DNA from 2 places in the Thalassospira sp. CH_XMU1420-2 genome. Region 2 is predicted to be linked to the other one. Evidence: predicted binding sites of a transcription regulator. Region 2 holds the regulator's gene; the other holds the start of a gene.
The links. The regulator LexA, encoded in region 2, represses DNA repair genes until DNA is damaged. The targets are predictions, from matches to a motif close to ATGTTCTANTTTGGTTC.
Positions count from the first base shown of each region.

Region 1: the regulator LexA is predicted to act here: its motif matches at 3,672-3,688, upstream of uvrA (excinuclease ABC subunit UvrA).

Region 1 is NZ_JAYMEG010000003.1:549,650-564,914, reverse strand. Features, by position in the region: gene WA429_RS12285 (SIS domain-containing protein) at 1-139, shown strand, start outside; gene nagA (N-acetylglucosamine-6-phosphate deacetylase) at 139-1,275, shown strand; gene WA429_RS12275 (Gfo/Idh/MocA family protein) at 1,319-2,386, shown strand; gene fbaA (class II fructose-bisphosphate aldolase) at 2,407-3,486, shown strand; gene uvrA (excinuclease ABC subunit UvrA) at 3,699-6,527, shown strand; gene WA429_RS12260 (hypothetical protein) at 6,652-7,617, opposite strand; gene trmFO (methylenetetrahydrofolate--tRNA-(uracil(54)-C(5))-methyltransferase (FADH(2)-oxidizing) TrmFO) at 7,815-9,161, shown strand; gene WA429_RS12250 (hypothetical protein) at 9,221-9,802, opposite strand; gene WA429_RS12245 (phytoene/squalene synthase family protein) at 9,948-10,793, opposite strand; gene WA429_RS12240 (mechanosensitive ion channel family protein) at 10,799-11,971, opposite strand; gene WA429_RS12235 (NAD(P)-binding protein) at 12,081-13,433, shown strand; gene WA429_RS12230 (Mth938-like domain-containing protein) at 13,440-13,820, opposite strand; gene secF (protein translocase subunit SecF) at 13,947-14,876, opposite strand; gene secD (protein translocase subunit SecD) at 14,896-15,265, opposite strand, start outside.
Region 2 is NZ_JAYMEG010000003.1:732,326-747,590, forward strand. Features, by position in the region: gene WA429_RS13105 (CTP synthase) at 1-237, opposite strand, end outside; gene secG (preprotein translocase subunit SecG) at 363-698, opposite strand; gene tpiA (triose-phosphate isomerase) at 796-1,551, opposite strand; gene WA429_RS13120 (peptidyl-prolyl cis-trans isomerase) at 1,883-3,775, shown strand; gene trpE (anthranilate synthase component I) at 3,861-5,360, shown strand; gene WA429_RS13130 (divergent polysaccharide deacetylase family protein) at 5,438-6,664, opposite strand; gene WA429_RS13135 (anthranilate synthase component II) at 6,936-7,508, shown strand; gene trpD (anthranilate phosphoribosyltransferase) at 7,542-8,576, shown strand; gene trpC (indole-3-glycerol phosphate synthase TrpC) at 8,573-9,370, shown strand; gene moaC (cyclic pyranopterin monophosphate synthase MoaC) at 9,390-9,869, shown strand; gene lexA (transcriptional repressor LexA) at 10,028-10,735, shown strand; gene WA429_RS13160 (ComEC/Rec2 family competence protein) at 10,841-13,006, opposite strand; gene gltX (glutamate--tRNA ligase) at 13,133-14,539, shown strand; gene WA429_RS13170 (citrate synthase) at 14,651-15,265, shown strand, end outside.

The DNA.
Region 1 (15,265 bases), 180 kb from region 2:
GGTCGAGGATATCCATCCGTTGCTTGCCCCGATTACGATGATCCAGACCTTCTATACACTTGCTGAAAGTGTTGCGCTGGCGCGCGGCTGTAATCCGGATGCTCCGCCGCATCTATCGAAAGTGACGGAGACGCACTAATGACCAGTTTTGCCATTGCAAATGCCCGCATTTTCGACGGGACAGAATTTCTCGACGGAATGGCGGTTGTTATACGCGATGGCAAAATTGATGCCATTTGCCCGGATACCGCCCTGCCCGACGGGATTGACGTTGTCGATGGCAAGGGACAGGTTCTTGCCCCCGGACTGATTGATGTTCAGGTCAATGGTGGTGGCGGTGTTCTTTTGAATGATCACCCGGATGTCGCTGGTATTCGCGCCATCATGGCAGCCCATCGCAAATTTGGCACCACGGCGATGCTACCGACCTTGATCACGGATTATCGTGACAAGATGGAAGCAGCCATTGCGGCGGTTGAGGACGCGATTAACGAAAACGTCCCTGGCATCGTCGGCATTCATCTTGAAGGGCCGTATCTGAACAAAGAACGCAAGGGTGTGCATTCAGCCGACATCATCCGCCCGATGGAAGATGACGCAATCGATCTTCTAAGCCGTCTTCCAAATGGCCGGATACTGGTAACAATGGCACCGGAAAAGGCCACCAGCGGGACGATCAAGAAGCTTTCTGACAAAGGCGTTCTTGTCTGTGCCGGGCACACGGCAGGTACCTATGACGACATTCAAATGGCGATCAGCGAAGGTTTGCGCGGCTTTACGCATCTGTTCAATGCCATGAGCCCCCTTACCCATCGCGAACCCGGTGTTGCCGGGGCTGCGATGGCGGATGATGCGACATGGTGCGGCCTGATTGTTGACGGTTATCACGTTCATCCGGCCGCGGTGAAGATTGCTGTAAACGCAAAGGCAACCGGCAAGATCATGCTGGTCACTGATGCCATGCCTACTGTCGGGGCTGCGGACAAGCGATTCAATCTTGGCGGGGAAGAAATCATTGCCACGGATGGCCGTTGCGCCCTTGCGGATGGGACACTGGCGGGCTCCGACCTTGATATGATTGGTGCGGTTCGAAATTGTGTGGAAATGGTCGGGATTGACCTTGGCGAAGCCCTTCGGATGGGATCACTTTACCCGGCTGCGTTCTTGAAACTGGATCATAAAATGGGGCGTATCGCCCCGGGTTATCAGGCGGACATGATCCTGTTTGATGGCGAATACAACGTGACCAGAAGCTGGATCAATGGCGCCGAATAACAGGTACAATCAATAATTTATCAGGTATTTCAGGAGGCACAAAATGAAGCCGGTTCGCATTCTTGTAATTGGGCTTGGCAATATGGGGATGTCCCATGCAAAGGCCTATCACGCCCTTGACGGGTACGAGATTGTCGGCATCTGTGCCCGGTCGCCAATTCCTGCTGATAAATTGCCGGACGGTTTTGCAAACTATCCTCAGTTTACCGATTTTCACACTGCCCTTGCCGAAACGAACCCGGATGCAGTTTCGATAAATACATATACCGAGACCCATGCGGACTTTGCGATTGCCGCCTTTGAAGCCGGTGCGCATGTCTTTATCGAAAAGCCGCTTGCAGCCACTGTCGAAGATGCCGAACGGGTTGTGGCAAGCGCACGCAAACATGACCGCAAGCTCGTGATTGGCTATATCCTGCGCCATCATCCGTCCTGGGAAAAGTTTGTTGAAATTGCCAAGACCCTTGGAAAACCGCTTGTGATGCGCATGAACCTTAACCAGCAAAGCAGTGGTGCATTCTGGGAAACCCATAAACGCCTTCTGAACAGCGTATCGCCCATTGTCGATTGCGGTGTTCATTATCTTGATATCATGTGTCTGATGACCGGGGCCAAACCGGTGTCGGTCAATGCAATCGGTGTTCGCCTGTCTGACGATGTCGCGCCCGACATGTATAATTACGGGCAGTTGCAAGTTCGCTTTGATGACGGTTCTGTTGGCTGGTACGAAGCCGGCTGGGGCCCGATGATCAGCGAAACCGCCTTCTTTGTGAAAGATGTTATTGGCCCGAAAGGCAGCGTATCAATCACCGATGTCGAAGAAAAAGGTGCTGGATCGGCTGACATCGATACGCATACCAAGACAAATGCATTGCGCCTGCATCATTCGGAAACAGACAGTGCCGGTGAATTTACCCGCACAGACGAGATTATCCGCACCGATGACGAACCTGATCATGATGGTCTTTGCCTGCGCGAACAGCAATTTTTCCTAAAGTCTATAACAGAAAATCTTGACCTGACGCAGCATATGGAAGATGCATTGGGCTCTCTACGGATTGCCCTTGCCGCGGATCAGTCGGTTCGCACGGGGGCACCTGTTTTACTCTGACCCCCAGGAGGAGTACCCACATGCCTTCCGTTAAACCCGGTGTTGTTACCGGTGCTGCCTATCGTGACCTTGTCGCTGCCTGCAAGCAGGACGGTTACGCCCTTCCTGCTGTGAATATTACATCGTCAAGCACGATGAACGCAGCCCTTGAAGCCGCTGCGAATGCCGGTTCTGACATCATCATTCAGCTTTCGAATGGTGGCGCACAGTTCTTTGCCGGCAAGGGCATCAAGGACGCCGATGCGGCCCGTGTCGTGGGCGCAGTCTCGGCTGCCCGTCATGCGCAGCTTCTTGCTGAATATTATGGTGTTGCTGTTGTCATGCATACCGACCACGCGAACCGCAAGTTCGTTCCGTGGGTCGATGAAATGCTGAAATGGAGCGAAAAGGCCTATGCCGAAACCGGCAAGGCGCTTTACAGCTCCCACATGCTTGATCTGTCCGAAGAATCGCTTGAAGACAACCTGTCGACTTGCGAAACCTTCCTCAAACGCATGTCCGCCATCGAAATGAGCCTGGAAATCGAACTGGGTGTAACCGGTGGCGAAGAAGACGGAATCGGTCACGAACTTGATACTTCAAGTGACGAGATCGACCCGCGTCTTTACACCCGTCCGGAAGAAGTCGAAGAAGCCTATCGTCGCCTTTCGCCGCTTGGCCATTTCTCGGTCGCAGCTGCATTTGGTAACGTCCACGGCGTCTACAAGCCGGGTAACGTCAAACTGCGTCCGGAAATCCTTTTGGAAAGCCAGAAGTTTGTCGCCGAGAAGCATGGTCTTGATGACCGTCCGCTGGACTTCGTGTTCCATGGCGGTTCGGGTTCGGAAAAAGAAAAAATCGAAGAAGCCGTCGACTATGGCGTCTTCAAGATGAATATCGACACCGATACCCAGTTTGCCTATGCCCGTCCGGTCGGTGAGTATGTTGAAGCAAATGCACGTGCTTTCAAATACCAGGTCGATCCGGAAACGGACAAACCCTACAAGAAAAATTACGACCCGCGTGTCTGGATCCGCGAAGCTGAACTGTCGATGGCAGCGCGCCTCGAAGAAGCCTTCAAGGATCTTGGTGCCACCGGTCGTTCCGTGACCAAAGGCTAAGCCATCTTTTGCTTTGTCTGACCCGTTGGGTCACAGGATTTATGAAACCCGCCGGACTTGTTCGGCGGGTTTTTTCATGCATTTTTGGGTGCGGCGATTGTGTAATGTCAGTCTCCTGACAAATACTGACAGGAACTGTCAGGGGTGCGCTTGCGTATAGTGTTTGCGTCCTCTATACACTTTCCGAACAATTCAGGAACAAAAGGCCCGACATGCTGACGAAAATTTCGGTTCGCGGTGCGAAAGAACACAATCTTCAGAACATTGATGTTGAATTGCCCCGCGATTCACTGGTGGTCATTACCGGCCTGTCGGGATCGGGTAAAAGTTCGCTTGCGTTCGATACGATCTATGCCGAAGGCCAGCGTCGCTATGTCGAAAGCCTGTCTGCATATGCCCGTCAGTTCCTTGAACTGATGCAAAAGCCGGATGTCGAATATATCGATGGTCTGTCGCCGGCCATTTCCATCGAACAAAAAACCACGTCGCGTAACCCGCGTTCGACCGTGGGGACCGTGACCGAGATTTATGACTATATGCGCTTGCTTTGGGCGCGTATCGGCATCCCCTATTCGCCGGCGACCGGCCTTCCGATTGTCAGTCAGACCGTGTCGCAGATGGTCGACCGTGTGATGGAAATGGAAGAAGGAACACGGTTGTATCTTTTGGCGCCGATCGTCCGTGGTCGTAAGGGTGAATACAAAAAAGAACTGCGTGATTTGCGCTCGCGCGGGTTCCAGCGCGTCAAAATTGACGGCGAAATGTATGACATCGATGATGCGCCGGAACTGAATAAAAAGCTGAAGCACGACATTTCTGTTGTTGTCGATCGGTTGATCGTGAAAGACGGCATCGCAACCCGCCTGGCCGACAGTTTTGAAACCGCTCTTGAACTGACTGACGGCATTGTTCTTACCGAAGATGCCAAAACCGGCGAAACAACCGTATTCTCGGCAAAATTCGCCTGCCCGGTTTCCGGCTTCACGATCGAGGAAATCGAACCGCGTCTGTTTTCATTCAACAACCCGTTTGGCGCCTGCCCGGCCTGTGACGGTTTGGGAACCCAGATGGAGTTTGATCCGATGCTGGTTGTTCCCGATGAAAGCAAGACGCTTGAAGATGGGGCGGTCGCACCATGGGCCAGCACCACGTCGAAATATTACCTGCAGACCCTGAAATCAGTCGCAAAGCATTTCGGCTTTAAAACCAATGTTGCCTGGGAAAAATTGCCCAAAACGGCGCAAGACATCATCCTGCATGGGTCGGGTGACGAAGAAGTCACTGTCACCTATGACGATGGATCGCGCAGTTACAAGGTTTCGCGCCCGTTCGAAGGTGTCATTCCGAACATGGCGCGGCGCTGGCGCGAGACAGACAGTCAGTGGGCCCGCGATGAACTGGCCAAATATCAGATGGTGTCGCATTGCCCAACCTGTGCGGGTAAACGTCTGAAGCCCGAAGCATTGGCTGTCAAAGTCGATGGTTGCGACATCTCGCAGGTGACGGATCTTTCAATTGCCAAAGCAGGTGACTGGTTCATCGCCCTTGAAGGCAAGCTGAACGAAAAGGAAACCGAAATCGCGCGCCGTATTCTGCGCGAAATTAATGACCGCTTGCGCTTCCTGCGCGATGTCGGGCTTGATTATCTTTCCATGTCGCGCACATCAGGCACCCTTTCGGGTGGTGAAAGCCAACGTATCCGTCTGGCGTCGCAAATCGGGTCGGGTTTGACCGGTGTTCTGTATGTGCTGGATGAACCGTCCATTGGTCTGCATCAGCGCGACAATGACCGCCTGCTCGATACACTTAAGCGGTTGCGTGATCTCGGGAATACGGTTCTGGTCGTTGAACATGATGAAGACGCCATTCGTGCGGCGGATTATGTGATTGATATGGGCCCGGGTGCCGGTATTCATGGCGGACGCATCGTTGCCCAGGGCACCCCGGAAGAAATTCAGCAAAACCCCGAAAGCCTGACCGGCAAGTATCTGGTTGGTCTTGAACAGATTGCCGTTCCAAAGGAACGTCGCAAAGGCAACGGCAAGTCCATCACGATCAAGGGGGCCAAAGCCAACAACCTTCAGGGCATTGATGTCGACTTCCCATTGGGCAAGTTCATCTGTGTTACCGGCGTGTCAGGTGGCGGGAAATCCAGTCTTGTCATCGAAACGCTATATAAGGCGCTGGCAAAGCGGATGCATAATGCCCGCCATCATCCCGGGGCACATGATGCAATTACCGGGATCGAGCTGATCGACAAGATCATTGATATCGACCAAAGCCCGATCGGGCGAACCCCGCGTTCGAACCCGGTGACCTATACCGGTGCCTTTACCCCGATCCGTGACTGGTTTGCCCAACTGCCGGAAGCCAAGACCCGCGGTTACAAGCCCGGACGTTTTTCATTCAACGTCAAAGGTGGTCGTTGCGAAGCCTGTCAGGGTGACGGTGTCATCAAAATCGAAATGCACTTCCTGCCCGACGTTTATGTCACGTGTGATCAGTGCAAGGGCAAAAGATACAACCGCGAAACGCTGGAAATATCTTTTAAAGGCAAATCGATATCTGATGTTCTTGATATGACGGTGGAAGAAGGCGCGGACTTCTTCAAGGCCGTCCCATCGATCCGTGACAAGATGGAAACCCTTAAACAGGTTGGTCTGTCCTATATCCATCTGGGCCAACAGGCCACAACCCTTTCGGGCGGTGAAGCGCAGCGCGTGAAGCTTGCCAAGGAACTGTCAAAACGGGCGACCGGGCGGACAATCTATATTCTGGATGAACCGACCACCGGTCTTCATTTCCATGATATCCGCAAATTGCTTGAGGTCCTTCATACCCTTGTTGACCAGGGCAACACCGTCGTTGTGATCGAACACAACCTTGATGTCATCAAGACTGCCGACTGGATCATTGATATTGGTCCCGAAGGGGGCGACGGTGGTGGACAACTGGTCGGCACCGGCACGCCCGAAGCCATCATGGCCAATGAGCGAAGCTATACCGGGCGCTATCTTAAACGGCATTTAGGGCTTGAATAACCAAAGGGCTGCTTTCACCAACCGCCGTTACAAAAGCCGCCACGATACAAAGAGAGGCACGAACATTTTCTATGATGTTCGTGCCTCTTTTCTTTTGGACCCTGTATGAGCAGGTATCTTTGTCCTAACTGTTGCTTGCCACCCGGTTTTCGACCCGCCGCACAAGTGCAGTGCTTAGTCGTTCACTAAACCCGGACAGAAACGCAAAAACCAGAACGATTGACAGTTGCCGTCCGGCCGGTGACGAACTGCTGATCTGGTCGAGGTCGTCAAGATTATGCAAATCGTCAAGCGGAATGGGCAACATCCCTGCCCGCAGCGCGAAAAGCACAATCAGGGCGAAACAAAATCCCATGCATGGACGGAACAGAAAATTGAAAAAGACCGATGATGGCTCCATCTCGGCCCATGGTGTCTGTTTGCCAAGCCGCATCATCATGCTGGTCAGAGCCCCGATCGCGCCAAAGCTGCCAACAAAGAACAAAAGATCATAGCTGAACCCGAAAAGCTTGCCGTTTCCGGTACTGATGATGGTGTCAATCTGAACAAACAGCAGCACCGCAAAAATCAATACGATCGGCGACAGGGCAAGTGCCAGTGCGGCAATACGCAGACTTTTGTTGAATGCCTTTTGCAGGGTTGTTTGCGGTGATGACGGTTTCGGGTGTTCTTTGGCCTCGTCCTGCAGATCATGCAAATAGCCATGAACGAACCCGTCACGGCCCTGGTTAAGTGCAAGAAGCATCAAAATCGCATCTGACTGCTTGCGCTCCCGGCCGGGATCATCAAGGGTTTCGTCTTCATTGCGCCACCAACGCAAAAACGCCCGTGTAACAAGGGATGCGCGCCATCCCTGACGTGTTGCAACCACATATTCGATCATGCTTTCGATGTCGGTGGCGGTGAAATTGCCGTCATTAAAGCCGCCGAATGGAAAACCGACCCTGCGTTCACTGTTATCAGGCTTTTCATTGTCCTGCGCGTCGCATCTGTCCTTGTCATCAATGATGACGGGGCGCCGCCGTGGCACCAGACCGATAACCGGGCAATGTGTGGGTTCGTATCCATATGGGTGATGCGGGTAGCTCATGTTGGCCCCAGTTTCACATATGTTTGACAGAACGGGTCTGGCATTTATGACGGGGAAGATGTGGCTTTGTGAATTATTCATGCCTGCATGCACAAAGCCCACGGGCAATATGGCGCAAATCACTTGAAATCTTCCCCCATGCACCGCTATGTGTGTGCCAAGCATTCAAACACATTCTTCGCGAGGAGTTCGCACACGTGAATACGGTGAAACCTGTTCATATCATTGGCGCCGGTCTGGCGGGCAGTGAAGCCGCCTGGCAACTGGCCGAGGCCGGTGTGCCGGTGGTTCTGCATGAAATGCGCCCGGTTCGCCCGACAGACGCGCACCATACCGACAAATGCGCCGAACTCGTCTGTTCAAACTCGTTCCGGTCCGATGACAAGGAATATAATGCCGTCGGCCTGATCCATGACGAAATGCGCCGTGCGGGTTCGATCATCATGCGGTGTGCCGATCAGCACAAAGTCCCCGCTGGCGGTGCCCTTGCCGTTGATCGCGAAGGTTTTTCGCAGGCGGTCACCGATGCGCTTGAAAACCATCCGTTGATCACAATGGAGCGCGGCGAGATTGATGGTCTTCCCCCCGAGGAATGGGAACAGACCATCATTGCCACCGGTCCCCTGACATCTGGTGCGCTGGCCGACGCTATCCGCAAGGTTACCGGCGAAGAAAGCCTGGCCTTCTTTGATGCGATTGCACCGATTGTCTATAAGGAAAGCATCGATTTCGACAAGGCCTGGTTCCAGTCGCGATATGACAAGGGCGACGGCAAGGATTACATTAACTGCCCGATGGATGCGGACGAATATAACCGCTTTATCGACGCCCTGATCGAAGGCGAGAAAACCGAATTCAAGGAATGGGAAAAAGACACGCCCTATTTCGACGGCTGTCTTCCGATTGAAGTCATGGCCGAACGCGGTCGTGAAACCTTGCGCCACGGGCCGATGAAGCCGGTAGGACTGACCAACCCGCACAACCCGACTGTAAAGCCACGCGCGATTGTTCAGCTTCGTCAGGATAATGCCCTTGGTACGCTTTACAATATGGTCGGTTTCCAGACCAAACTGAAATACGGTGCACAGATCGACGTTTTCCGCACCATTCCGGGGCTGGAAAATGCCGAGTTTGCCCGCCTTGGCGGCATTCATCGCAATACGTTCCTGAATTCACCGCGTTTGCTTGATGCAACACTGCGTCTTAAAGCCCGTCCTGATCTGCGATTTGCCGGTCAGATTACCGGTTGCGAAGGCTATGTTGAAAGTGCTGCAGTCGGTTTGATGGTTGGTCGGTTCACAGCTGCGGAAAAAGCCGGTGTTGCCATCCCCACCCCGCCGCTGGCGACCGCGATGGGCGCCCTTCTGAACCACATTACCGGTGGTGCCGATGAAAGCACCTTCCAGCCGATGAATGTCAATTTTGGTCTGTTCCCTGATCTGGAGCTGACCAAACGGGTCAAGGGCCGCGACCGCAAAAAGCTTTATACAGATCGTGCCATTCCGCTGTTTGATGAATGGCTAAGTGCGATCAACGCCGCCTGATATGACAAAAGCCGCATCTTCGGATGCGGCTTTTTCATTGGCACCAGTGCAATGCGCGACTAGTAGCTTTTCTTCTGACGGGTCAGTTTCCCGGTAACATCGCGGATTTGCTCGCCATCGCGGAACCGCCGGAAAATCAGATCCATATTGCCGTCTTCGTCAAGTTTCCGTTCATAGACCTGCATCTCGTAGCCGCCCTCGTCCGTGATATAAAGGGCGTGTATGGTCAAGGTCTTGTCAACGATACGGGCCCAAAAGAACGGCTCGCCCTTTAACGGGTCATTGGGAATGCGTTTCCCGAACAATCCCGAACGCATGGCACTGCCATAAATGTCGGGACGTTCGGTCGAATAAAACTCGATGCTTAGTGATACGTTCTTTTCGCGGCCATCGGCCTTGTGGATGACAGTCGCCCAATCAACGTTGAAACCGCGTTCTGTCTTGGCGATTGTAACGTCAAGATCACGTGCCTGCAGCTCACCTTCGGCATGTTCAATGGTCACCCCGTGATAGACCCCGACAAACGGGTCAATGCTGGCGGCCTGGCCAATTGATGGCAAAAATCCCATCAGGCAAATCACCCCGGCCAGCATCAGCCGGGTCAGCCAATCACGTCCGGGTCTGGAATGCGGATATGCCATATGAGCCCTCATTCTGGGTGGCTACTGAACGTTACGCCGCGAAATCAACGCGTTAATCACGCTAGCACGGACAGAACAAACCTGTCTTATCCTTTATCGTTAATGTAGATGATATTTTTGCAATATCCAGTCTGTCCGATGAAACCTAATATCGTTTCAACAGACCACTCACCATCAGACGGACACTGGCCGGGCGCGCCAAACCAAATTCGGCCGAGAACGGATCGAATTTCGCCTTGGCAAGTTTGCGCAAATATCCATCGGCCAGCACAGTCGGCAGGACTGCGGCATGTGCGCCCTTTGGAACAGCGCGGCGATGTTTGCGTGCTTCTTTGATGCGGCTTTGCGCAAGTTCGGCCAGTTCACGGGTCAGATTGCGAACTTCATCCTTCTTACGAAATTCGAAAATGTCACTTTGTACGACATTGTGGTGTTCCATCCGGTCCTTCGGCAGATAAAGACGTTTGGCGCGCCCGTGAAACACCATGGCGCGCATAATCCCGACCAACCCGTAAGCGTTGCCGGCAAGGCGCACAGCCTGCTGGCCCGCTTCATCCGTAACACCCAGTATACGTGCTGCAAGAACCGCCATCTGACCCGATGTTTGATCAATATATCGGTCAAGCTCTGCCTGATCTGCCGGTTGGCGATCCTCTAGATCGAATTCACGTGCGGCCACAACGGTTTCCAGATCGTCGACGGACAAAGCCCCGGTTTGCACCAGATTTGCCAGCGGTTCGACGACCTCATGCTTTCGGACCTTGCCTTCGGCGATTTCCGAAAGCGTATCGCGCCACCATTGCAGGCGGATATGGCCCAGCATGATCTCACTGACCATTTCACGGGTTTTCGAAACTTCCTGATTGAAGGCATAAAGGGTGAAAAGGTCTTCGCGCTTTTCCGGTGCCGCAAACAGGGCACACAGAAAACGGTCGCGGTCGTGGCGGCGCGTATAGTCTGCACAATGTGATAATTTTGGCGTATCAGTCATTCTGTTTATCCGATCTGACGTGCGGGTCGCTGATCGTTTTTGGTGTCGACAAGGTTATCAGGAAGGCTTTCGACATAAAGCGATTGGGATGGGAAGGCAAAGGCAGCGTCTTCTTCCTCGACGATGCGCTTGAATGCGATGATGTGGCGGTTACGAATTTCACGCCATGTAACCCAGTCAGTGGTCTTCGTAAAGTAATACAGATCAATATTGATCGAGCTTGCACCGAAATCGGACAAATGAACCATCTGCGCGACATTCGTCTGTGCGACGTCGTCGTCATTTTTCAGAAAGTCACGCAGCTTTTCAACAATCTGTTCCATCTGTTTGGCTGTTGTGCGGTATTCCAGTCCGATGACCATTTTAATGCGACGATGGGTCATGCGTGACCAGTTGATCACGGGTGAGTCCACAATCTGGGCATTCGGCATGGTAACAAGCGCCTTGGCAAAGGTCCGGACCTTGGTCGCCCTGAGGCCCACCTCCTCGACCGTTCCTTCGAAATGGGGCGTTTCAATCCAGTCACCGCGCTTGTAAAGATTGTCCGCAAAGATCGTCAGGCCGCCAAAGATGTTGGCAACCGAATCTTTGGCCGCCAGCGCCACAGCCATCCCGGCAAGGCCAAGCCCGCCCAGAAAGGCCGAAACATCAATTCCCCACCCTTCAAGGAAGATAACGAAGCCGATCACAACGATCAGCGTTTTGACCCCGCGGATAAAGAATTGCCGCAAGTCGTCACCAAGACCCGCACCAAACCGCCCGATCAGGCTGTTAAGTGACACCGCAACCGGTTCGACAGCCCGAAACAGGGCCCAGAACACGCAAAACATTGCTGCGATATGGACTGCCTCGATCAGGGGCGCATCAATCGCCACCGGCAGGTCCAGAAGCTCCACGGCGAAATACGCGCCAAGCAACATCACCAGCACCTGAAGCGGCAAGGCAAAGGCATCAAGGACATTTGCAATCATGCTGCGTTCGGTTTGATGCGCGATGCGTCTCAAAACGCCAAGTACCCCGCGCACCAGAACGCGCTTGAACACAAAGAATACGAACAGGACCAAAACCGCACCAACAAGCCGTCCGACTTCGCCGCCGCCAAGCAGATCGACCCAACTGTTCATTTGGTCGATGACTTCGGTGTTCAGGCTGTCCAGTTCGTTTGAAATTTCATCCATGGCTTGTAAGCTGTTCTGCTGTTAAGGTTATTTTGTCAGACCGAATGACACGATAACGTGCAAACCAGTTAATTCTGGCCTTGTATAACAATTAAAGTGGCGCAGGCATATGGCATCCTTCACGTCTGGGAAAGTTCACGTTGTTGGCGGCGGCCTTGCCGGGGCGGCATTGGCAACCCGGATGGCAGAAGATGGTGCAGAAGTCGTCCTTTATGACGAAGGCGAGCCGTTTGAAAGCCGTTGGACGCGTGGCATGCAAACCGCCCCTGAAAACCACAAAACTGCTGAACCCGAGATTTTCTATGACCCCGAAGGACTGGCTGCCGATTATTTTGCCGGTTTCCCGGAAATTCCCAAAAAGCTGATCCGGCCAGCCCATTGCGTGATCGGACTTAAACGAGGCCGGCGCAAACCAGCCGTTATTTCACTTGATCACGGTATCGCGCGTGCCCTTGTTGCCCGACGACTTGGCTTTGTCGCGCGCGCCTATACTGCCCTGGGTTTGTCGCGGCAACGCTTTGCCAGTGAAGAAAGCCGGGTTGATAACGTTTTGTCTTCGGGTGACTTCGATAGTGACGAACAGGCCAACCAGCCCGGCACATACCATCGCGATGCATTGGCGGTGTTGGCGGAAACATTGTTTTCGATCCCGGCGCACCGGTGTTCACGCGCCCTGTTGGCACGTGTTCTTGTTCCGAAAATATCCGCATTGTTTTCAAAGTCACATGAACCGGTATTCTCGGCCATTGATCCGATCATCCTGAATGACATTGCCCTTCCGACCTTGCGCGAACGATTTGTTGCCGCGGGTGGCACAGTGATGGCACGCACAAAACTTGGTGACATTGACAGTACATCGGAGTTCGCAACAGACTTGCTGTTTAATGATGATATTCAGGTGGTTCTGAAGCCAGGTGACGCCGTTGTGCTGGCGCTGCATCCACGGCCGCTTTGCGATGCGGTGCCTGATATCGGCATTCCACCAGCCCCTGCCCGCCGTCAGACCGTTGCCTTTGAAATGCGACGGCCATTTGCCGAACCAAGTTGCCTTCTGGTCAGTGACGACCTTGTCCGGGCAATCTACTGTCATCGCCGCCACGTGCAGGTCAGCCTCAATAGCAGCTTTCACATGCCGACCGACGGCACCACTGATCAGATTGTTGCCCGGGTCTGGCAAAGATGTCTGTGGTTATGCAATCAATATCTCAATGTCGATCTGCAAGCACGGTCTCGCAATGCTGACGGGATCGACCATCCGAAATTCAGCTTCATCGATGCCGAGGCCCCCTTCCCGGAATTCACACCGGGCCATGCGGCTTTACGTGATCGTTTGCGATTGCCGTGGAAGAACCTGTTTCTGTGCGGGGAATCGTTCCCGGCCGGTTATGCACCGGGCCCTGCTGCAATATTTGCCAGCGTAAAGCAGGTTCGCCATCAGTTGCAGTACTATCTGCGCGGCTAGCCTTGATCAAACCGCAATCAAGGCTGCGGCGACGCGGCGTGCTTCGGCGACAAGAACGTTATAGGTCCGGCATGCAGCACCGGTATCCATCGGTTCGATCACAATGCCATGTTCCTTCAATGCGTGGCGCCACGCCAATGGCACCGGCATCAGGCGGCTGCCCATACCAAGCAGCAGAATTTCGATCTCGTCTGCTTTTTCGATCACGCGGGCGAATGAGTCGACCGTGATATCGTCCATGGATTTGACATTCCAGGAATAGATCGATTCCGGAAACAGCAAGACCGACCCATTGACGGTTTCTTCGCCAAAGCGGAACAGACCGTCACCGTAACTCGACACCAGATTGCGACCTTCGGCAACAAGTGGGCTGACTTCAAGTGACATGGCAATCCTCATATGGTCTGGTGCGCAGTTTTCCACCCGGTTCAGGCAGAAAGCCAAAAGAAAAAGGCCGGGGCGTTTTCGCACATCCCCGGCCTTCTTGCAAATTCTAGATCATCCGATCAGCGATCAGGCTTTTGCTTCCTGACCTTCTTCGGCTTCCGGAATTTTCCGTTTGAGACGCAACACAATCAGAAGCGGCGATGCCACACAGATCGATGAATAGGTCCCGATCACGATGCCAAAGATCAGCGCCATGGTGAAACCGCGGATCGCCTCGCCGCCAAAGGCAAACAACGCAATCAGCGCCAACAAGGTCGTGAACGACGTCATGGTCGTACGCGACAATGTCGAGTTGATCGAAAGATCAAGCAGATCCGGGATTTCCATTTTGCGGAACTTGCGCAGATATTCACGGATGCGGTCAAACACAACGACCGTATCGTTGATCGAATAACCTGCAACCGTCAAAACCGCCGCCAGCGTTGCCAGATCAAACTGCACACCAGTGATCACAAAGAAGCCAACCGTGATCACGACGTCATGCAAAAGCGCAACAACGGACGCCACGGCAAACTGCCATTCAAACCGGAACCAGATATAGATCATGATCAGCAGAAGCGAGATCACAACCGAATAGAATCCGGCCTCCTTGAGTTCGTCACCGACTTTCGGGCCGACGAGCTCGCTTCGACGGATGGTTACATTTTCGCCAAGGGCTTCTGTAACTTTCGCCAATGCGGCCATCTGGGCCTTTTCATCACCATCCTGACGCTGGAGCTGGATCAACACGTCGTCAGCCGCCCCAAATTCCTGGATCGAGACATCGCCAAGACCAAGACTGCCCAACTTGTCGCGCAAACCGCTAATGTCTGCTGGGCCTTCGGTCTTGATCTCGACCAGGATACCCCCGCGGAAATCGATCCCGAAATTAAGGCCTTTGGTCGCAAACAGTGCCGCCGATGCAAGAACCAGCACCATCGATACGATGTAAAAGATTTTCCGGAATTTGAGGAACGGGATGTTCACGTCATCCGGGATAAGATGCAAAGGTTTCATATCTTCCCTGTTCCCTTCCTCAAAGTACCAGTTCCGTCGGGCGGCTGCGCTTGACCCAGACGGAAATCATCAAACGGGTCAGCCAGATCGCCGAGAACATCGACGTAATGATCCCGATGGCCAGCGTCACGGCAAAGCCCTTGATCGGGCCAGAGCCGAAGCTGAACAGCACCAGGGCCGCAATCAGCGTCGTGATGTTCGCATCAAGAATGGTCGACATGGCACTGCGATAACCGGCATCAATCGAATTGATGATCGTTCGGCCATTACGGCGTTCTTCGCGAATACGTTCAAAGATCAGAACGTTGGCATCAACCGCCATACCGACCGTCAGAACGATACCTGCAATCCCCGGCAGCGTCAGTGTTGCCTGCAAGACAGACATCACC
Region 2 (15,265 bases):
GGTAAAACGTTCATAGTGACCAAGATCAAGGTCGGTCTCGGCACCGTCTTCGGTCACATAGCATTCGCCATGCTGGTACGGGCTCATGGTGCCCGGATCAACGTTGATATACGGATCAAGCTTGCGCAGACGAACTGTAAAGCCGCGTGCCTGTAACGAAGCACCCAAAGCAGCGGAAGCCAGGCCCTTGCCCAGCGAAGAAACAACGCCACCGGTAATAAAGATATAACGAGTCATTTCTTTGCCTCATCTCAAAGCACAAAGCCTCGGTTCAATGCCGTTTAGTGCATCACGAACCGGGGAATACAACAATCAAAAATTGAGGCGGCAAGTTTGCCGCCTCGTGTCGTCGGTTAATTTGTTTAGCGGGTCGGAGCCGCGGGCCCGGTATCCTCGGCGGGTTCAGTAACCGCCGGGGCCGAAGCCGGTGCCTGTTCCAGAATGGAAGCTGGCTTGGTGTGGCTGTTGGACTGCAGTGCAAGAATGATGCTGGTGATCATGAATGCACCTGCCAGAATCGCAGTGGTACGGGTCAGCAGGTTCGCAGCGCCGCGTGAACTCATCACGCCGAAGCCACCGCCTCCGCCGCCGCTGTTACCGCCGATACCAAGCCCACCGCCCTCGCTGCGCTGCACGAGAATGACGGCAATCAAGCCAAGCGCAAGAAGAAGGTGGATTACCAGAATGACTGTTTGCATGGTCTCGAAACTCTTGTCCTAACTTCCGATCCGAACGCAATTTGGCCCGGATCGGGCATAAATTTGATGCGTATTTAACGCGTTTTATGGCTGTTGGCTAGGCGCAAGTTTCAATAATTTTCCAAAAATCTTCAAGCTTGAGGCTCGCCCCGCCGACAAGCGCGCCATCGACATCTTCAAGGGCAAGCAATTCCGCCGCATTGGACGGCTTGACCGAACCACCGTAAAGAATCCGGAATTCGTTCCCATCGGCAAAGCGTTTGACAAGCTCGGCACGGATCGCGGTGTGAACTTCGGCGACTTCGGCAACACTTGCGGTGCGTCCGGTTCCGATTGCCCAGACCGGCTCATAGGCGATCACGGTATTCTTTGCGGTTGCCCCGTCCGGAACCGAAACAGCCACCTGCCCGTTTACAACAGACAGGGTCGCACCAAGATCGCGTTCCTGTTCGGTTTCACCGACACAAACAACAGCAACCAGATCGGCATCATGTGCGGCGATGGCCTTGCGACGGATATCCGTCGAACTTTCACCATGATCAGCACGACGTTCCGAATGACCGACCAGAACATACCCAGCACCGATATCAGCCAACATGGGTGCAGCAATATCACCGGTATGCGCACCCGATACGGCTGCGTGGCAATCCTGGCCACCAACGCCAACTGCACTATCCTTGGTGACGCCAACCACATCAGACAGCAGTGTCGCGGGCGGACAAACAAGAATATCGCAGCCCAGAGTTCCCTTTTCGGATGCCTTTGCAGCAAGTCCGGATGCCAGCGCAAGACCATCCGCACGCAAACAGTTCATTTTCCAGTTTCCGGCGATCAGGGGACGGCGTTGGGTCATGGGAAGCTACCTCGTGCTGGTCGATTTCAGATAAATTCCTTTGATAACAATTCGATATTGCATCAATGGCAATCGTTACGAATTGTTACAGGATCAATTTCGAAGCGGCTTTTAGCATGTCCACCGCACCGGGCCAAGTCCCGGAAAACACGCGTTCATGCATTTCGTTTGGAATTGCAATGATCTTCTATGCAATCGGCTGTTGCCGCTGTTACCTCTCGCCATTAAGATGCCCGGCAATTTCGTCGGGATTTGCGTCCCTGGGCGATCATAATTAAAAGCTGTCGATACATTATATCGACACCAAACCACGAATTGTTAGGCTTATCATATGCTTGCTGGCATTCGCACATTTTCGAAATCAATCTTTGCCAAAGTGATCTTTGGCGTGATTGCACTGAGCTTCGTTATCTGGGGCCTGAACGCATCGATGCTGAATCTTGGCACATCGCGTGAAGTTGCCGAAATCGGCAGCCAGAAGATCACCCCGGTCGAACTGGAACGCGCCTTCCAGCGCAGCGTGCAGAATATGCGAAATGTATTCGGCCCGAATTTCAACCAGCAACAAGCTGTCCAGATGGGTCTTCTGAACAATACGGTTCAGTCGCTTGTCTCGCAGAAGGTGCTGCGTGAAGACGCCAAGGATATGGGGATCGGCATCAGCGACGATAAAGTCCGCGATACCATCTTTGCGTCGGACAACTTCAAGGACCCGACCACCGGCCAGTTCAGCCGCGACCGTTTCCTTCAGGCTCTTTACACTGCGGGCTACACCGAACAGGAATTCATCGAAGGTGTTCGTGGTGATCTGATGAGCCAGCAGGTTGTCGGCAGCCTGACCGGCACGGCGGCTGTTCCTGAAATGCTGGCAAAGCAGATTGTTGCCTATCGTAATGAACAGCGTCGCGGGTCGTTCTTTGCCCTGAATGGTGCAGAGTTCGATGATATCGCCGTTGCAGATGACGCCACCCTTCGCAAATTCCACGAAGACAATGCAGCGCAGTTCACGGCACCGGAAAGCCGTGATGTAACGCTTGCAACGCTGAGTGCTGCGGACCTGATTGCGACGGTCACTGTTACCGAAGACGAAATCGCGGAGTCCTACAAGCAGCGCGAAGCCGAATTCCAGACCCCGGAAAAGCGCGTTGTCGAGCAAATCCTGTTTGCGCCGGGTGATGAACAGTCCGCACGCGAAGCTTACAAAAGCCTTCAGGGCGGTGCCGATTTCATGGAAACGGCCAAGGAAGCCGGCATGGATGAGTCGATGGTCAAGCTTGGCGAATTCACCGCCAACGACATTTTGCCTGACCTGAGTGCAGCGACCTTTGCCCTGCCGGAAGGCGGTTTCTCCGAACCAGTTGAAACAGCACTTGGCTGGCATATCCTGCGTGTGACCTCGGTAACGCCGGGCAGCGTTCAGTCGCTTGACGAAGTCCGCGACGAGATTGTCGACGGCATCAAACAGTTCAAGGCCGAAGACGCGATCTATGATCTGGCGGCCAATTTTGACGAAGAACTGGGTGCTGGCACCCCGATCGAAGACGCTGCACGCGATGTCGGTGCAAAGACCTACAAGCTTAACGGTATTGTCCGTGGCGAAGGTCTTGCCGGCGAAAACATCGACGGGGCTGACGAGATCAATGAAAAGATCTTCGAGCTTGAAAACGGCGAGGAAAGCTTCCTTGAAGAAACCGCATCGGGCACCCGTTATGTTGTCCGGGTTGAAAATGTAACGCCGTCGGCACTGCGCCCGTTCGAAGATGTCCGCGAAGATGTCATTGCCGCCTGGAAGTCCGAAGAACGCCAGAAACTGATGGTTGCCAAGGCCGAAGAACTTGCCAACAGCGTCAACACATCGGGTGCCGACCTTTCAGCAGTTGCATCGGAAAATGGCGCATCGGTCAAGGAAAGCGGCCTGACCAAGCGGACCGGACAGGGCCTTGGTGCCGATGTCAATCCGGCGGTTGCAGCAGCCCTCTTCACGCTTGAAGACGGCAAGGCCAAGGCGATCCAGACCGGTGAAGACGTCCTGGTTGTGCGTCTTGACGAAATCAAGCAAGCCAATGTCGAAACCGCTGATGCCCAGCCGGTCAATGATGAACTCAAACAGGCAATCAATGAAGATATCCTGTCGCAGTATCTTGACTATCTGCGTGATGAAATCTCGGTCACGGTCAATAACAGCGTGATCAACGGGCTTTACGCCCCGTCCGCTGCAAACTGACAGCCACACAAAAGGGCGACCGGTTGATCCGGTCGCCCTTTTTCTTTTATGACATTTACGACCAAGACCAACATTTGGATAGACCATGGAAATCAAACCGGATTTCAACAGCTTCAAGCAAAATTACGATAACGGCGTCTCACAGGTTCTTTGGACCGCGTTGACAGCAGATCTGGATACGCCGGTTTCGGCTTTCCTCAAGATCGCCGAAGGCATGCCCAATACCTATTTGCTTGAATCTGTTGAAGGCGGCGCTGTTCGCGGTCGGTATTCGTTTCTGGGCCTTAGACCCGACCTGATCTGGCGGTGTTTTGGCAACAAGGCCGAACTGAACCGCCGTGCGATGGCTGATGCCGACGCCTTCGTCGACGAAGGCGAAGCCCCGCTTGAAAGCCTGAAAAAGCTGATTGCCGAAAGCCATATCGAACTGCCCGACAGCCTGCCGCCAATGAGTGCTGGTCTGGTTGGCTATATGGGCTATGACACAGTGCGCCTGATGGAAAAGCTGCCAGACAGCAACAAGGATGAACTTGGCGTACCTGATGGCATTTTCATTCGCCCTACCGTCACGGCAAGCTTTGACACCATCGAAGATACTGTAACCGTCGTCACCCCGGTCCGCCCGGAAGACGGCATTGATGCCAATGCGGCTTATGATCTGGCCTGTGCGCGTCTGAATGACGTGGTCATGCAGTTCCAGCGCAATCTGTTCATCGATCGCCGTTCCAAATCCGTGCCCGATACCCTGCCCGATCCGAAGGTCAGCGTGGATGAAGCCGGATTTTATGACATGGTAGACAAGGCCAAGGAATATATCCGGGCTGGCGATATTTTCCAGGTGGTGCTGTCGCAACGCTATACGCTGCCCTATCAGTTGCCGCCTTTTGCGTTTTATCGTGCGCTGCGCCGGATCAACCCGTCACCTTTCATGTTCTATCTTGATATTGGTGGTTTCCAGGTGGTCGGCGCCAGCCCGGAAATTCTGGTGCGCCTGCGCGACGGCGAAGTCACCATTCGCCCGATTGCCGGTACACGCCGGCGCGGCAAAACGCCAGAAGACGACAAGGTCATGGCCCAGGACCTTCTGGATGATCCGAAAGAACGATCCGAGCATTTGATGTTGCTTGATCTTGGTCGCAATGATGTCGGCCGCGTGTCGAAACCGGGCACAGTGCGCGTCACGGATCGCGAACAGATCGAATATTATTCCCACGTCATGCATATCGTTTCCAATGTCGTCGGTCAGATTGACGAAACGAAATATGACGCGATGGATGCGCTCAAGGCCGGCTTCCCGGCCGGAACCGTATCGGGTGCCCCCAAAGTTCGGGCCATGGAAATCATTGATGAACTGGAATCGGTACGGCGCGGTATTTATGCCGGATGTATCGGCTATATCTCGGCCGACGGATCAATGGATACCTGTATCGCGCTGCGCACCGCCGTCATCAAGGACGAGAAAATCCATATTCAGGCTGGTGCTGGGATCGTCGTCGACAGCAAACCGGAACTTGAACACAAGGAATGCCGCAACAAGGCTGGCGCACTGATGGCCGCGGCCCGCGAAGCATACCGATTTGCGTAATATCCAAACTGATCAAATACCAAAGGGCCGCAATCATTTGCGGCCCCTTTTATGTCTGCATTTTTCAGAATATTGAACTAACCGGTTACGCTTTGTGATGACCGGCGCAAGATATCCGTGACCGGTACAAGCACAAAGCCGCGTGCTTCGATTTCGGGTATCCATTTTTGAAGGGCACTGATCGTCAGGTCACGGGGATGACCAATGGCAATCGCATATCCCTGTTTGGCAGCTACACGTTCGGTGCGCGCAAGCATTTCTGCGATTTTTTCCGCATCATCCGCATCATCGATGAAAACGTCACGTGTGATGGCGGGAACGCCGAATTTGTTGGCGGTCGAATAGCCGACCGATGTGGCGCTTGTACGCGAATCAAGGAACATCAATCCGCGCGACTTCATGACTTCCATCACGATCTGCATCCGTTCCGGATCGGATGTGAATTTGCTGCCCATATGGTTGTTCACACCGACATAACCGTCAAACCGGTCAAGCATCCAGTTCATTTCACTGAGGATTTTTTGACGATCATAGGTCGCAAGCAGCGCGTGCGGCCCCGGATCCACCGCAGCAGATGACGGTTCCATCGGCATGTGAAGCATGACCTCGTGCCCGGCAGTGCGTGCGGCATTGACTTGCGGCTGCAAATCGCGAGCATAGGGCAAATAGGAAATCGTGATCGGTCCGGGCAGTTTGACCGTGCGCGCGGTGCGCGGCTGGTCCAGACCGGCATCATCAATCACGATTGCAATGACCGGTTTCTGCCCGGCATCGGGGGCAAGGGCCGCAAATTTGCGCCAGGGCACAGAATTGTCTGTCGGCGTAGCAGTTGTCAGCGCCGGGCTATCCGTACCGCTTTCACCAGGCAAGACCGATGTTTTGGAGTCTGGTTTCGGGTTTTCGACGAAATCGGACAGGTTTTGCCCACCCTGCCCCTGATTTTTGGTCTGATTTGCCGTCTGGCGCCCGTTTTCATCAATCAGATAGCCTGTACGCCCCTGAATACCCGAGGGCGGTGTGTCGGGAAGCTGATAATCCTTGCGCAGCATCGGCTTTGTTTCGGGTGCCGCAAGTGTGTAGTCGGGTGCACGTTGATCGGATGCACGGCCGAACTCGTCGGACGCCCGGTCAAGTTCAAGCATGCTGCCAACGGCAATAATGGCCGACAGCGTTCCCGCAACAAAGGCACCCCCCAGCATCAGGCGGCCAATGCCACCCGATTTCTTTTTCGGTGCAGCTTTTTTGCGGTTGGATTTTTTGGGTGCCGCCTTTTTTCGTTTGGCGGTCGTTGCCCGGCGTGCCACGCGGTGGTCTCCAGTATCGTTTTCTGGGTCGCTCGTCGGCTCTGCGAAGATGACCTTCGCAGCTCCTTCCCATATGGTGATTATAGACCGATCATGTCGGATATTGTCGGGATGTTTTAAATCGGTGCTGGTTAGCACCGGGTTAAGAGATCCTTTATGCGCGGGCGACAACAACCGGCTGTAGGAAAAAACCCTTACCCTGCTTCCGCTTGACGTAGCGGCAAGGGCGTTTATTCTCTGCCGACCTTCATGTGCACAGGCGCCTTTTCCGATGTATCTCCTCATCGATAATTACGACAGCTTCACATTCAATTTGTGGCATTATCTGCGCGAACTCGGCCCCGAGGTCGAAGTGCGCCGCAATGATGAGATTTCCGTTGAAGATGCGCTTGCTCTCAAGCCCGAAGGCATTGTGATTTCACCTGGCCCCTGTGATCCCGAACGCGCGGGTATCTGTCTTGATCTGATCAGGGAAGCAGCCGGCCAAGTCAAACTTCTGGGCGTGTGCCTTGGCCATCAATCGATTGGTCAGGCTTTTGGCGGCAAGGTTGTTCGCGCCCCCGAATGCATGCATGGCAAAACCGATGCCATGAACCATTCAGGCGCCAGCGTCTTTGCCGGTCTTCCAAGCCCGTTTGAAGCAACGCGTTATCATTCTTTGGTGATTGAACGCGAAACTTTGCCTGACAGTCTTGAAATCACGGCCGAAAGCGCGGATGGTCTGATCATGGGCGTTCGGCACAAAACCCATCAGATACATGGCGTTCAGTTCCATCCCGAAAGCATCGCATCGGAACATGGCCACGCATTGTTAAAGAATTTTATCGACTTTACCGGCGCCTGAAACCACACCGGACCGCAAACCGAGGAAACCCGAATGTCGACTGATAATGATCTGAAGCCAATTCTGGCCAAAGTCGCAGATGGTGAAAAGCTGACCGAAAGCATGGCCGAACAGGCCTTTAACGTGCTGATGTCGGGTCAGGCAACCCCGTCGCAAATGGGGGCTTTCCTGATGGGGTTGCGCATTCGGGGCGAAACCGTTGACGAAATTACCGGTGCGGCACGTGTCATGCGTGAAAAGGCCACCGGCATCATTGCCCCGGAAAATGCGGTTGATACCTGTGGCACAGGTGGTGATGGCAGTGGAACCTTCAATATTTCAACCGGTGCGGCGATTGTTGCCGCCGCTGCAGGTGCGACCGTTGCCAAACACGGCAACCGCGCGGCATCGTCGAAATCGGGTTCGGCTGATGTTTTGATGGCGCTTGGTGTCAATCTTGATGCCGATATGAAATTGCTGGAAAAGGCCCTCCGCGAGATTGGGCTGTGCTTCATGATGGCGACCCGTCACCATTCGGCGATGCGTCACGTGATGCCGACCCGCGTTGAAATGGGCACACGCACGATCTTTAACCTGCTGGGTCCGCTTGCCAACCCGGCAAAGACCAAACGCCAGGTTCTTGGCGTCTTTGCCAAGGAATGGGTCGAACCGGTTGCCCATGTGCTCAATCGTCTTGGGTCGGTTCATGCATGGGTGGTTCATGGCCACAGCGGTCTTGATGAAATCTCGACCACGGGCCCGACCTTTGTCGCCGAAGTCAAAGACGGCAATGTTAGGACCTTTGAAATTTCCCCGGGCGATTTCGGGTTTGAGACAGCAACGCTTGATGACCTTAAGGGCGGCGATGCGGATGTGAATGCCAAGGCCATTCTTGACCTTCTGGCAGCGAAAAAAGATGCCTATCGCGATATCGTTCTGATGAATGCCGGGGCGGCACTTGTGGTGACCGGCGTTGCCAGCGATCTTGCCGATGGCATCAAAAAGGCATCCGAAGCAATTGATAGCGGCAAGGCCGCAGAAACGCTTCAGGGTCTTGTCACCATTACCAACGAAGGAAACGCAGCGTGAGCGACGTTCTTAAGAAAATCTGCGACGACAAACGCGAACACGTTGCCGCCTGCAAGAGCCGCAAAAGCCTTGCCACGCTTGAAGCCGAAGCCAAAGCCCAATCAGCGCCACGCGGCTTTATCAAGGCCCTTGAAACCAGTGTTGCCGATGGCCGTTATGGCCTGATTGCCGAAATCAAGAAAGCGTCCCCGTCCAAGGGTCTGATCCGCGCCGATTTCAATCCGCCGGAACTGGCAAAGGCCTATCAGGCTGGCGGGGCAAGCTGCCTTTCGGTTCTGACCGATGTGCCCTATTTCCAGGGCGATGACAGCTATCTTGTCGCGGCGCGCGCGGCGGTTGGCCTTCCGGCATTGCGCAAGGATTTCATGGTTGATCCCTATCAGATCACCGAAGCACGCGCCTTGGGGGCCGATTGCATCCTTTTGATTATGGCAGCCCTTGAAGACGAACTGGCTGCCGAACTTGAAGATGCGGCACACAGCCTTGGCATGGATGTTCTGATCGAAGTTCACAACGCGCCGGAACTTGAACGTGCCCTGAAACTGAAATCGCGTCTGGTCGGGGTCAATAACCGTAACCTCAAGACCATGGAAATTTCGCTGACCACGACCGAGGAACTGGCTGGCATGGTCGATAGCGACCGTCTTCTGGTCGCCGAAAGCGGATTGTTCACGCCCGAAGACCTTGCACGCATGGCCAAGGTTGGTGCGCAGTGCTTCCTGATTGGGGAAAGCCTGATGCGTCAGGACGACGTCACTGCGGCAACCCGCAACCTCCTTGGTCTTGCGGCCTGACCTGGGACTGGCAAAGCACATGACAGACAAGCTTTCCCATATTGATGCCGGTGGCAACGCCGTGATGGTGGACATTTCGGACAAGGCCGATACCACCCGCATTGCCATTGCCAAGGCGCGGGTATTGATGTCTGCGCAAACGGCAAAGCTGATTGCCGATCGTGGCCACAAAAAGGGTGATGTTCTTGGCATCGCACAGCTTGCCGGGATCATGGGAGCAAAAAAGACCCCCGATCTGATCCCGCTATGCCATCCCCTGCCCCTGACATCGGTGACGGTTGATCTTGAACTGGCCGATGATGTTGACGGGGTCGATATCACTGCGACCTGCAAGACCACCGGCAAGACCGGTGTCGAGATGGAGGCGTTGACCGCGGCCTCTATCGCCGCCTTGACCGTATTTGACATGTGCAAGGCTGTCGACAAGGCCATGCAGATTACCGATATCCGCGTCACCCGCAAGGAAGGCGGGAAATCGGGGACTTTCATCGCCGATTAGGGTGTTTGCGGGCGGGCGGCTACCATTCAAAACCCGCAATTATTGCCTGAATTACGGTCAATCCGTTGTTTTTGGCCCGATGCGCTTGACCCGACAAAAGAACTAAAGTAGAACATTTATGTATCCTTTTTGTTCTTGCTACAGGTTCGGGAAATATCATGCTGACGCGCAAGCAATATGAGTTGCTGGTCTATATTGACAATTACCTTCGCGATCACGGTATCTCGCCCTCTTTCGATGAAATGAAAGAGGCCCTGAACCTTAAATCCAAATCAGGGATCCATCGTCTGATTACCGGGCTTGAGGAACGCGGTTTTATCCGCCGTCTTGCGCATCGCGCCCGTGCCCTGGAAGTCATCCGGCTTCCGGAGAACAGCGACGATGACACCCCCGAAACCCCGAACAACGTCACATCCATTGCCAGTGCGCGCAAAGCCCCCCATCGTCCGGCAACCGTGCCCACGGCCTTTGCCGAAACCGGCGAAGCCATTTCGCTTCCGCTTTATGGTCGCATTGCTGCGGGTACCCCGATCGAGGCATTGCGTGATCAAAGCACCATGGTTCAGGTGCCCGCTGCCCTTTTGGGATCAGGCGATCATTATGCACTTGAAGTATCGGGTGATTCCATGGTCGAGGCCGGCATCCTTGATGGTGATACCGTCCTGATCCAGCGGTGCGAGCAGGCCCATGATGGCACGATTGTCGTTGCCCTTGTCGATGACAGCGAAGCGACCCTTAAGCGCCTTAAACGCGGGCGCGGTGAGGTTCTTCTGGAACCGGCCAATGCCCGGTATGAAACCCGCGCCCTGTCACCGGATCGCGTCCGCATTCAGGGCCGCCTGGTCGGGTTGCTGCGTCAGTATTAAGCCACCGACAACTACACACACAAAATCGCCCGCTGTGATTTTCACACAGGCGATTTTCTGTATTCGGGATCAGTGCATCCGACCCGGTCCAGGTACGACCACTGATTACCGTTGCGATGGAGCAGCTTTACCGCCAATCACAATCCATGGCCAGTGACCGGATATTGCCCGCACGGTCTCAAATGACGACCTTCCCTGATCAAGTTTAGCCGTATCAAGGGCCACACCGCCCTGCCACCACAAAACGTCATCATCAATCATCACCCGCGCCCCGGCCTGGCGACAGGTTCGGATTGGCAAATCATTTTTTAGCGTAATCACAAGATCGGCATTACGACAGGCATAGAACGGATTGGCCAGACTGGTTGCAACAATGGTCCTAGTTTCCTTATCACCAGCGCCAGTGACCACAAGACAGGGATCGTTGTTACAATGCCTTATTCTTGTGGCTTCATCTTCCGGACGGATGCCAAAACGGCTCATCCACAGGGATTTTTGGAAATCACCAAGCCCGTCCGCCACATGCAGGATTTCCTGTTCCCTGTCATAAACGGCCCAGCTTTCCTGATCACCCGATACAAGAACATCCGGCGTTTGATGGGTCACCTGCGCAATGATGGCGATGATCAAAAGCGGCCCGGACACCACAAGGGCAACCTGATCGCGCCAGATCACGGCCCACGCAATTGCCAGCAACAAACAGGCGGTTGCCACATCACCGAGCCCGGCCACATACCACAATCCCCATTCCTGGGCGGCGACAAGGGATGCTGTTTTGATCAGAACAGTCAATCCGGGCGCCATCAGCGCAAGCACACCGCCCGCCAACCCGAATGGCATCAATGCCAGCGTCAGGACAATTAACGGCATCACCCAGAATGCCATTATCGGAATGGCAACCAGATTGGCAACAATGCCAAGCACCGATATCCGCCCGAAATGAAATCCGATAATAGGTGCCGTCACAACCGTCACAATGACACTGGTGATCAAAAGCCCCGCCATATAGATCACAAGACGTTCATGCCACGGACGTCCGCCATGACGGTCAAGCCAACGGCGGCCGGGCCCGTCATAAAAGGCAACAAGTGCCCCGACAGCCGCAAAGGAAAGTTGAAAACTGGCACCAAGCACCGCATCGGGCCTTAACACCAGAACAACCAGTGCGGCCACCCCCACCAGCCGTAACGATATGGCACGGCGATCAAGCAACAGAGCAATCCATACAACCAGCAACATCACAAAGGCCCGCTGCGTCGGCACTGTTGCCCCCGACAATCCGAGATAAATGAACCCCGCCCCGGCGGCCGCGAGTGCCGCCCATTTTTTGACCGGATAGCGCAATGCGATCCCCGGTATCGCAGCCAACCCCAGACGCACCAGAAAGAAAACGGTTCCGCACAGTAACCCCATATGCAATCCGGAAATTGCCAAAAGATGGGCCAGCCCGGATTTTCTCAGATCCTCGGCAATTTCAGCAGTGACATCGCCGCGCTCACCGATGATCAATGCTTTGGCAATCCCGGCCTCGGGCACGGTTACATATCGATTGATCACGTCGGATATTTTCTGACGCAGGTGTTCAACGACGGCCCTTATCCCTTTGTTTTCATATGCACCCTTCTCGCTCAACACTTCGAACTGACGGCCGAATGCAAACCCGGTTGCGCCGATCTGGCTGAAATAAAGGTTGCGCGCGAAATCGGGATCACCGGGAACCGACGGCGGGCGCAGGGGAAACAACCGTGCCTTTACGCGCACCTCATCACCGATCGAAAGCGCACTGTCACCGAGAAAACTGAGCCGGATATTCCAGCCGATCTGATCATTGGAAAGACCCTGAATATTTGTCGGATCAAGGGTAACGCGCATGCGACTGCCGCGGGGTTCAATACCGATGACAGTTCCGGTGATTTCGGTCGAATAAAGGGTTCTGGTCGGGATATTTTCCGGTCCCAGTTCCGTATGCAAGGCACTGATCAAACAACCTGCTGTAATACTGGCCATCAGTTGCATCAAAAATGCCAGCCAGGCTTTGCTGCGAACCATCCAGAACGCGCAGACCGAAAGAATCACGGTAACTGAAATCTCTGCAACGGAAATGCGCGCAGGAAGCAAGAAATAAAGGGCACATCCCAACCCAAAGAAGATAACAGAGGACAGAAACCATTTATTTCTTTGGCTTGTAACAACAAATATGACTTGCGAGAAAAACCCCGCAAGCCTTTGTTTTTTAATACTTCTTGTAAAAGTATTGCGACGAATGTCCAATAGCCCGCCTTAAGCTTAGTTTCTATCTAACATCGGCTGTGGTGCAACAGCGTGTCATTTGTGCTATAGCCTGCACGCCAAAAGTCCATACGACAAGCGACAACATCCAGATAGCGGATAGATTGAATGACGGTTGTTACCCGTTTTGCCCCGTCTCCGACCGGGTTTTTACACATCGGCGGCGCACGCACCGCCCTTTATAACTGGCTTTATGCCAAACACACCGGCGGCAAATTCTTGCTGCGTATTGAAGATACCGATCGCGAACGTTCAACGCCCGAGGCCGTCGAAGCCATTTTTGACGGGCTCAACTGGCTTGGCCTGACCGCAGACGATGAACCGACCTTCCAGTTCGCCCGTCGCGACCGCCATGCCGAAGTTGCACAACAATTGCTGGATGCCGGCAAGGCATATTATTGCTATTGCACGCCCGAAGAATTGACCGCGATGCGTGAAAAGGCCCGCGCCGAAGGTCGCCCGATGAAATATGACGGCACCTGGCGTGATCGCGATCCGTCAGAAGCCCCGGAAGATGTAAAACCTGTCGTGCGTCTCAAGGCACCGCAGGATGGCGATGCCGTGATCAATGATCAGGTCCAGGGCGAAGTCCGTGTCGCCAATGAACAGCTTGACGATTATGTCATTCTGCGTGGTGACGGCACCCCGACCTATATGCTTTCGGTTGTTGTTGATGACCATGATATGGGCGTTACCAACGTCATTCGCGGTGACGATCACCTGACCAACGCGTTCCGCCAGAAGGCCCTTTATGACGCCATGGGCTGGGATGTTCCGACCTTTGCCCATATTCCGCTTATTCACGGGCCGGATGGTGCGAAACTGTCGAAACGTCATGGTGCGCTGGGTGTTGACTCCTATCGCGACGAGATGGGTTTCCTGCCGGAAGCCGTGAACAACTATCTCCTGCGTCTGGGCTGGGGTCATGGCGATGATGAAGTCATTTCCCAGGAACAGGCCATCGAATGGTTCGACATCAAGGATGTTGGCAAGGGTGCGGCACGTTTCGACTTTGCGAAGCTGACAAACCTTAACGGCATTTACATGCGTCAGGCCGACGATAAACGGCTTGTAGACGAGATTTCCCAACGGGTTGCGGCCATTATTGGAACCGATGCAATTGATGCAGCGCAAAAAGAAATCTTGATCAATGGCATGTCAGGCCTTAAAGAAAGGGCCAAGACACTTATCGAGCTCGCCGAATCTTCGGCCTTCTATGTTACTGACGGCGTATTGTCCGTTAACGAGAAAGCTCAGTCCCTGATCGATAGCGCACCTGAAGGTCTGTTTGCAGAATTGGCCAACAGTCTTGAAGCGCTTGAAAGCTGGACCGAAGAGAACGTTGACGCATGTGTTCGTGCAACTGCCGAGAAACTTGATCTTAAACTCGGAAAAGTTGCGCAGCCCTTGCGGGCGGTGCTTACCGGTTCCAATTCTTCACCAGGCATCTTCGAAGTAATGATCGTGCTTGGCAAAGAGCAAACGCTGAAACGCATCCGACATTTCGATGCATAACAACAGCGAATTATAAAAAACTAATAGTCTGTTTGCGCTTAATGCGCCGCAGCATTATGCTGCACCCAACTTGAAACCGTGTTCGTTCAAACAGGGAAGGAAAAATAAGTCATGGCTCAGAATTCCAAGACTTCCCACACCGTAACACTGACCGACAATGCCACTGGCAAGTCGTTCGAGATGCCGGTGATTGAGGGTAGCGTAGGCCCGTCTGTTATCGACATTCGCAAGCTGTACGCTGAAACTGGATATTTTACCTATGATCCGGGCTTCACTTCGACCGGCTCCTGCCAGTCCGAGCTGACCTATATTGACGGCGACGTAGGGATCCTGCGCCACCGTGGTTATGCGATTGACGATCTTGCAGAAAACTCCGACTTCCTGGAAGTCTGCCATCTGTTGCTGTACGGGGAACTCCCGAACGCCACCCAGAAGGCACAGTTCGAAAACGACATCACCATGCACACCATGGTGCATGAGCAGATGCGCAATTTCTATAACGGCTTCCGCCGTGACGCGCATCCGATGGCCATCATGTGCGGTGTCGTTGGCGCAATGTCTGCTTTCTATCATGACAGCACCGACATCAATGATCCGCAGCAGCGTCTGATCTCGGCTTATCGCCTGATTGCGAAAATGCCGACCATCGCAGCGATGGCATACAAGTATTCGATCGGCCAGCCGTTCCGCTACCCGAACAACAAGCTGGGCTTTGCTGAAAACTTC